Regions from separate parts of the Ilyobacter polytropus DSM 2926 genome, predicted to be linked through region 1. Evidence: riboswitches for the same ligand, from Rfam matches in the RefSeq annotation. Region 1 holds a riboswitch; the other holds the start of a gene.

Region 1 (3,927 bases):
GCAGTTGCAGTACTTCCTGTGGTGTAACCATAACGGAGTTTTTTCCCGTCCTGATAAGTAAATTTATCCATATGAACAAAATTTTCCATTAGAAATCCTTTCTGTCGTACATCTGGTAAAGTATCCCGTGAAGTGCTGCCACTGCAACGGTACTTCCGCCCTTTCTTCCCTTTGTAATTATATATGGTATATCTTTCATCTCTTTTAAGGCCTCTTTAGATTCAGCAGCTCCCACAAAACCAACAGGAACACCGATAACTAAGGCAGGTTTTTCTACCTCTCCTTTTTCTACAAGTTCTTTTAAAGTAAAAAGTGCTGTAGGAGCATTTCCTATTAGATATATCTTCGTTTCTGGATCTTTAGCGGCCTTTTCCATCCCCACCATTGATCTAGTTACTCCTCTTTCTTTTGCTATTTTTGCCACCTCAGGGTCTGAAACCATAGAGTAAGGTACACATCCAAATCTCTCAAGATTTTTTTTAGATAATCCGTTCACTATCATACTGGTATCGCAATATATTCTAGATCCGCCTTTAATTGCTTCCATAGCCTTTTCTATTACACCTTCTGAAAATTCAGTTATATCAGCATATTCAAAGTCAGCTGTAGTGTGAACAAGTCTTTTTATAACAGGAGCTTGTTGCTCTGTAAAAAGCTTGTTTTTCTCACCTAACTCTTCTGTTATTATCTCAAAACTTCTCTTTTCGATATCCATAGGTACTTTTATGTATTTCATTATCTTCTCCCTTTTTCAAAAAGTTTTTTAAAAAATTCTATATTTCCCCAGAAATGCACATGAGGATATCCTGCCAAAAGGTTTCTTTTTGTAAAGCCACACTGCCACTTTCTTCCGTTTTCCTTGGAAATATCAAAGTAACATTTTTCATCTCCAACTCTTGATATGTCTGAATAGTGAAATTCATGGGCTCTGCCCTTGAGTCCGTCAGTAGTCTCAAAATTTATGTATCCAAACCTTTTTATATTAAGTCGGTTTTTCATCTCTACATCTACATCTATTAGTCCACACATTTTGTGATAGACACCTTCTTTGTCCTTAATTCCCTTACCAAGGTACATAAATCCACCGCATTCCCCGTAAATTGGAATATTATTTTCATAGGCGTTTCTTATGGAGTCCTGTGTTATCTTGTTATTTTCAAGAATTTCTCCGAAATTTTCAGGATATCCTCCCCCTAGATAAATAAAGTCACTGTTTTCTGGAATCTTTTCGTTATTAAGGGGACTAAAACCAGTTATTTCCATCCCTGCATACTCCATAAGCTCTATGTTTGATCTATAATAAAAAGAAAATGCTGTGTCTCTGGCTATTGCAACCTTGAGTCCTTTAAACATATCTTTGATTTTTTCTGATTCATAACTACTCTCTATAACCTCATCAGTTTCTGATGCCTCTAGAATCCCCTCTAAATCTAAGTACTTTTCTGCCATCTCTTTCAAAACCTCAAGTTTTTTCTTGAGTCCTTCTATCTCCTCTGCCTGTCTGAGACCCAGGTGACGGCTTCCTAGTTCTATCTCAGGGTTCGGAGGAAAGTAACCAAAACATTTTATTCCTGTGTGTCTTTCGATCCCTTCTTTCAATAAATCGTACAGTTTCTCACTAGACACATTGTTTAATATGACTCCTCCTATTTTTACCCTAGAATCCAAAAGTTTATAGCCTAATACCTTTGCCGCTACACTTGTAGATGCACCCTTAGCGTCTACTACCAGCATAACCGGGGTTTTTAAAAGTCTCGCCATATGTGCACTGCTTCCGTTGTCTAGATCATGGTTTTTACCATCATAGAGTCCCATTACACCTTCTATTATTGATATATTCCCTCGGCTGCTTCCATCTATAAATATTTTTTTTACTGCTTCTTCTCCACATATAAATATATCCAGATTGTAAGATGGGTTTTCTGTTACAAATTCATGGAATCTTGGATCAATATAATCCGGTCCCACCTTAAAAGGAGTAACTTTATCTAAAGCAGCCATTATAGCCGTACTTATGGTAGTTTTTCCAACTCCTGAATTTGTTCCTGCTATCAGTAATCTCTTCATAGAATATCCTCCAATAAAAAAACCTTCCTTGTGCAAGGAAGGTCAGGAATATCTCAGTCTGATCAGAATGTTTTTCTGCCTCAAATCAAGCTATGCCTCCCTGTCCTCGCAGGCTAGTACATCTCTAAGATCAAGGCAGGTCTCCTGGCTCAGCTTCATCCTATAAGGTACACCCTTCCCAGAAAATATTTTCCAGTGGCAAACATACCTTAGTCAGCTTTACAGTGGCGGGACCGCGAGAGATTTTCACTCTTCTTCCCTTTTAATTTGGAATTGTTCCAAAACCTTAATCGTTTTATATAATATTACCTGTTCATTATAAATCTTTTTGTAGTATTTTTCAACAACTATTTAATATTTTAATCAGTTTTACATAAAAAAATCAGTGTATCAATATTTATTTTTTATATCTCTATTATTATATTTTATTGTTTTTGTTATTTTAAAAAAAATATAATACTTATAAATTATCGGACTTTGTAGTTGGTAGTGAGGTTTTTAAAATTTAAAAAAAAATTTAAACTTTTTATAGATCTTAGACGACTAAATTTATGAAGTGGCAAATCGAGAATTTGTATTCGACAATTCTCACCTTCATAATTTTCTCCCTCATTTAAAAAGCAGACCAAGCTTTAAAGCTTGGTCTGCTTTTTTTTACAATCTAAACTTTAAAATAACTATTTAAATCAGAATAAACTCTTCACCCCTATAAATATAAGTATAAATCCGCCAGCAAAATTCATTGGATAGTTTGCAAAATAAGTCGTTTTATATCCCAAATAAATCCCTAGTAGAGAAGCCATAGAAGTAAATACGCCTATCATAGCGGTAATAACAAAGATTTCAACACTAAGTTTCAAAGATACAGAGGCTCCTATTACCAAGGCATCTATACTCGTTGCAAGACTGAGCAAAATAAGATTAAACTCAGACTTGGTTTCTAATGTTTTTTTGTTCTTATACTCTTTGTAAGATTCAAAAACCATTTTCCCTCCTAAAAATACAAGAATGAAAAACAGAGAAAAGTGAATAAAAGCACTGGTCTTTCCTAAAAATAAAACTCTGCTTTTAAACCCTATAAAAAACATCAAAACCTGAAATACTCCAAATACAGTAATGGTTTTAAAAATATCTGTAAACTTTAATTTTTCAATGGTAAATCCCTTTGTTAACGAAGCTGTAAAAACATCTAGAGTAAGGCTTATAAATATAAAGGGTAAATAAATTAATTTCATAAGACCTTCCTCCTTTAAAAAAATATATTTTCTTGATCTAAAAAACTTCAATCTTCAAATTAAGCTATTTTTCTAGAAAAAAACCTCTCAGTAAGAGTAGCATCCCACCTTAACCAAGAGGTTTAAAAATATTTTTATGAATACTGTTTAATATAACCTTTATTTTTTAATCCACCGCCAACTCATTTACCTCTTCCTCTTCTTCAACGGGGATGTTAGCTCCTATCATTTTGTCATAAATGACAGTACCACCCAAGGCTCCGCATATAGGGCCTAAAATAGGAACCCAGAAATAAGGATTTGAGAGTCCACCGGTTAATGCTACATTTCCCCACCCTGAAACAAAAAGAAATAACTTTGGACCAAAGTCTCTTGCTGGATTCATAGCAAACCCGGTAAGTGTACCAAAAGAACCTCCTATAACTGCAATAACTATTCCTATAAGTAGCGCTGACATATGTCCTTTGGGAGCTCCATTTTTGTCATCAGTAACTGCTAATATTGTCATCATAAGTACTGCTGTTATTATGATTTCCACTATAAATGCCTGCATGTTGTTTATTGCTGGATTGGGATATGTTGTAAAAATCCCCGCTGTTGACAGACTTTCAACTGAACCTCTTAC
Region 2 (3,927 bases), 290 kb from region 1:
AGATTAAATAATATTTCAAAAACATCTTTTACAGGGATTTTGATATATCCCATCCCGGCATATACTAAAAGAGCTACGGAGAATATAGCTATCCCAGAGATAAGCCATATTCTAAACCTTCTTTTTTCCATTTCAAACATCACTTCCTATAGAGCTTTTGCATATTATATCACAACACTATGGCTATTTACAGTAATATCCCCAGCCAAGTTTATAATTTTATATGCTTTTAAGTATCGTATCTTTTTTATTTTTCAGATCTTTTTCTTTAGAATTTATAGATCTTTTGATATGTCCCGCAAATATCTCATGTATCTCAGGCATCTCTCCCATTCCCCTCATGATAACTTCCACAGAAAATCCTTCTTTTTCGAGAGTCTCCCGCCATTCTCCGTCTATGTCCTCTTTGACATGATTTCCTGCAACTATCATAAAAGGAACAAGGGTCACCTTTTTCACCCTGTCTTTTTTCAGCTGAGTTATCAGATCGTCTAAGGCAGGATATCCTTCTACAGTACTTATATAGAACTCCTCCATCTCTCTTATATTAAAAACTGTCTGAAGCATACCATAGGCAGAGTTAGAGTGATGTCTTGTTCCGTGACCTGCCAAAACAACTGCTCCCCCTGTATTTTCAAACTTCTTCTTAAAAATATCGGCTATCTGAATATAATCCTCTGGCAGAGTCAGAAGTGGGTCTCCCATTCTTATTTCCTGAAATTCATCTTTAAAATATTTTATCTCATCCTTTAGATACTCTCCCTCTAGACCGTTTATCACATGGCTAGCCTGAACTATAACATGGGTAAACCCATCTTGTGCCATCATCCTAAGGGCTTCTTTTGGAGTACTTTTTCTAACTTCATATTTTGTATATATTCTTTTTATTATCATTCTGGAAGTATAGGCCTCTCTTATCTGAAATTCCTGAAACTTTTCAGCTATGTTTTTATTTAGTAAACCCAAAGTATTTTTTCTGACTTCTGCTTTTACTGTACCAAAGTGAACCATCAGAATACCCTTTTTCACATTTTCACAAATATTTAAATTATTATCCGAGTAATTTTTATTTGCCATCCAACCTCTACCTCCTTTTTTATTCTTTTATGAAAATCTTAAGGTGTAAAACCAATATAATATCAACAAAGACTCTTCAATTAATTATCGGCTATTATTTCAAAAATATCAAATAGTTTATATTGACCCTACTCGAAATGAAAAAAACTTTGCAGAAATAAGGCTTTTCATTATTTTTTTAAGATCTCCTTAAACGAACAAAAAATGCAGGCAGATTTTCTGCCTGCATAAAATCATTATTCTTTACCTTCAGCGTATTCTTTTTTCTTTTTAGCCATATCTTCTGCTTCATGTTCGGCTGCAAACTTAGCGTGCTCCATATAGATATCCTGTATTTCAGCTTGCTGTCCTAGCCCTTCTAAGATAACTTCCACCTTAAATCCTTTTTCCTCTAGCATTTCTTTCCAGTCTACAGCGATATCATTATTGGCATGATCTCCTGCTACAAACATAAATGGCATAAGCTTTACTTTTTTTATCTTCGCTTGTTTTAGTCTAGAAACAACATTGTCAAATATAGGATAACCCTCTATAGTCCCTACATAAAAATTTTTATATCCTTCAGATTTGAAGACATAGTCCATCATAGGATAGGCAGCAGTTCCAGGGTCGTGAGTCCCGTGTCCTACAAATACTGCAGCTTCTTTTCTTTTCAGTTTACCGATTTTATCTCCTAAAATATGAGCCACTTCCTTATAGTCCTCTGGAGTTGTAAGAAGTGATGTTCCCAATCTTATCTCTTTGAAATCGTCCTCAAATTCTTCTATCTCTTTTTTTAGATTTTCAGCCTCTACACCGTCGATTACATGAGTCGCCTGAACTAACACATGTGTATATCCCTCAGCCTTTAAGGTTTCTAAAACCTCTTTAGGGTTATCTTTATCTATTCCTCTTCTTTTGAGTATTTTCATTATGATTCTAGAAGTAAAGGCATCTCTCACCTCTAAATCTTTAAATTCTTCTTCTGCCTTTTCGTTAATCGCTTCGATTGTTAATTTTCTTGTTTCAGGATAACTGCTTCCAAAGTGAACCATTACAACTGCCCCTTTGTCCGCTGCCCTCATAGTTTCAAACATAGGCTTCTTTTCATATCCTTCTGATGCAAAAAGAGTCCCTGCCAATAATAATGCTCCTGCCAAAATACTAAACTTCTTCATTTTTTCCTCCTTAAGATTTTTATAATGGTTTTCAGGAAATAAAAAAATCCTGAGTAATCTCAGGAGAGAAATTTTAAAAGCCTAAAAAAAGCCTCTACATCTCTCGTCCCCGCAAGTGATATTGACAATATTATTTTTAAGGCAGGTCTCCTGGCTCAGCTTCATCCTACTAGCACCCTTCCCAGATTTTAATCCAGTGGGTAATTTGCCTTCGTCTGCATTACAGTGGCGGGACCGCGGGAGTCTTTCACTCCTCTTCCCTTTTAATTCCAAAGTTGGAAAACCTTAAAAATGTATTCACTTTCAGTAAAAAATATACTATTATAAACCTTAAAAGTCAATAATAATTTAAAATTCCAATTATTATTTTCATATTTATTCTTAATATATGCTAAAATAGTTTGTACAAAAAATATATTATTGATAATTTCAATACTTGCTCATTTATAAGATAAACTTACAGAAGATAAATTTTTGCGTTATAATTTCAAAAAATAAACAGGCGGTGTAGTTGATATGAAGGATCTACTTTGTTTTGCAAGATATTATAAACCTCATTTTAAATTAGTAATACTGGACTTTATTTGTGCCTTTGCCATGGCAGGTCTTGACCTTTTATTTCCATTACTGGTACAAAGGACCCTAGATGATGTTATCCCAAGAGGAGATCTGAAACTACTTTATATATTCGGAGCTGTTCTTGTGGCACTTTATATTCTCAGGTATCTGGCTAGTTATGTTGTATATTACTGGGGTAAGATGCTAGGTATCCTTATCGAGTACGATATGAGAAGAGACTTATTTGCCCATGTTCAGAAGCTTTCCTTTACATTTTTTGACAATACAAAAACCGGGGCTATCATGTCTAGGATAGTAAATGATCTAAGTTATATATCTGAATTTGCTCATATCGGTCCCGAGGATTTCTTTTTGGCAATACTTAAGTTTACAGGGACATTTATCATTATGTTTACAATGAATAAAAAACTCACGCTTATTATATTCTCTTTGGTGCCTTTACTTATTTGGTTTGCAGCAGCCAAGAAGAACTTGATGAAAAAATCTTTTGGAAAATCCAGAAAAAAAATATCTGCCATAAACTCTCAGGTTGAAGATTCCATCTCTGGGATAAGGGTTGTACAGGCTTTTACAAATGAGAAATTTGAAAATGAAAAATTCCAGAAAAAAAATACTGAATTCAGAGAGGCTAAGAGGGAGAATTTCAAACTCTCTGCAGAATATTTTTCAGGTCTCAGTTTTATTATGAACATTATTCAGCTTACTACATTATTTTTCGGTGGGATATTTATCTTAAAAGGGGAAATCACAGCTGGTATAGTCATAGGTTTTCTTTTATATGTATCAAAATTTATGGAGCCTATAAGAAGAATGATGCTTCTTATGCAGAGTTTTCAAAAAGGTATGGCAGGTTTTGTAAGATTCAGAGAATTAATGGATAAAGACCCTGATATAAAAGACAAACCCAATGCAGTTGCACTGAAAAAACCAATGGGGACCATCCAGTTTGAAAATGTTTCTTTTAAATACGCTTCGTCTGAACAGGATATTCTAAAAGACTTTTCCATGTCAATAAAATCAGGAGAAAAAGTGGCTTTGGTAGGAAGCAGCGGAGCAGGTAAGACCACTATCTGTAACCTCATCCCTAGATTTTATGAGGTGGAGAGAGGTGCAA

Evidence for each region. A riboswitch is a leader RNA that binds a small molecule or an ion and turns the genes downstream of it on or off. The one in region 1 is predicted to bind cobalamin.
Region 2: another riboswitch for cobalamin. It lies ahead of ILYOP_RS13385 (sirohydrochlorin cobaltochelatase); the one in region 1 lies ahead of ILYOP_RS12090 (cobyrinic acid a,c-diamide synthase CobB).

Annotation. Positions count from the first base shown of each region.
Region 1 covers NC_014633.1:464,170-468,096, reverse strand. Annotated here, with positions in the region: gene cbiD (cobalt-precorrin-5B (C(1))-methyltransferase CbiD) at 1-71, opposite strand, end outside; gene ILYOP_RS12095 (precorrin-8X methylmutase) at 89-736, opposite strand; gene ILYOP_RS12090 (cobyrinic acid a,c-diamide synthase CobB) at 736-2,067, opposite strand; cobalamin riboswitch at 2,185-2,371, opposite strand; gene ILYOP_RS12085 (manganese efflux pump MntP) at 2,754-3,302, opposite strand; gene ILYOP_RS12080 (MIP/aquaporin family protein) at 3,469-3,927, opposite strand, start outside.
Region 2 covers NC_014633.1:757,618-761,544, forward strand. Annotated here, with positions in the region: gene ILYOP_RS13375 (FecCD family ABC transporter permease) at 1-131, opposite strand, end outside; gene ILYOP_RS13380 (sirohydrochlorin cobaltochelatase) at 220-1,077, opposite strand; gene ILYOP_RS13385 (sirohydrochlorin cobaltochelatase) at 1,314-2,234, opposite strand; cobalamin riboswitch at 2,358-2,537, opposite strand; gene ILYOP_RS13390 (ABC transporter ATP-binding protein) at 2,751-3,927, shown strand, end outside.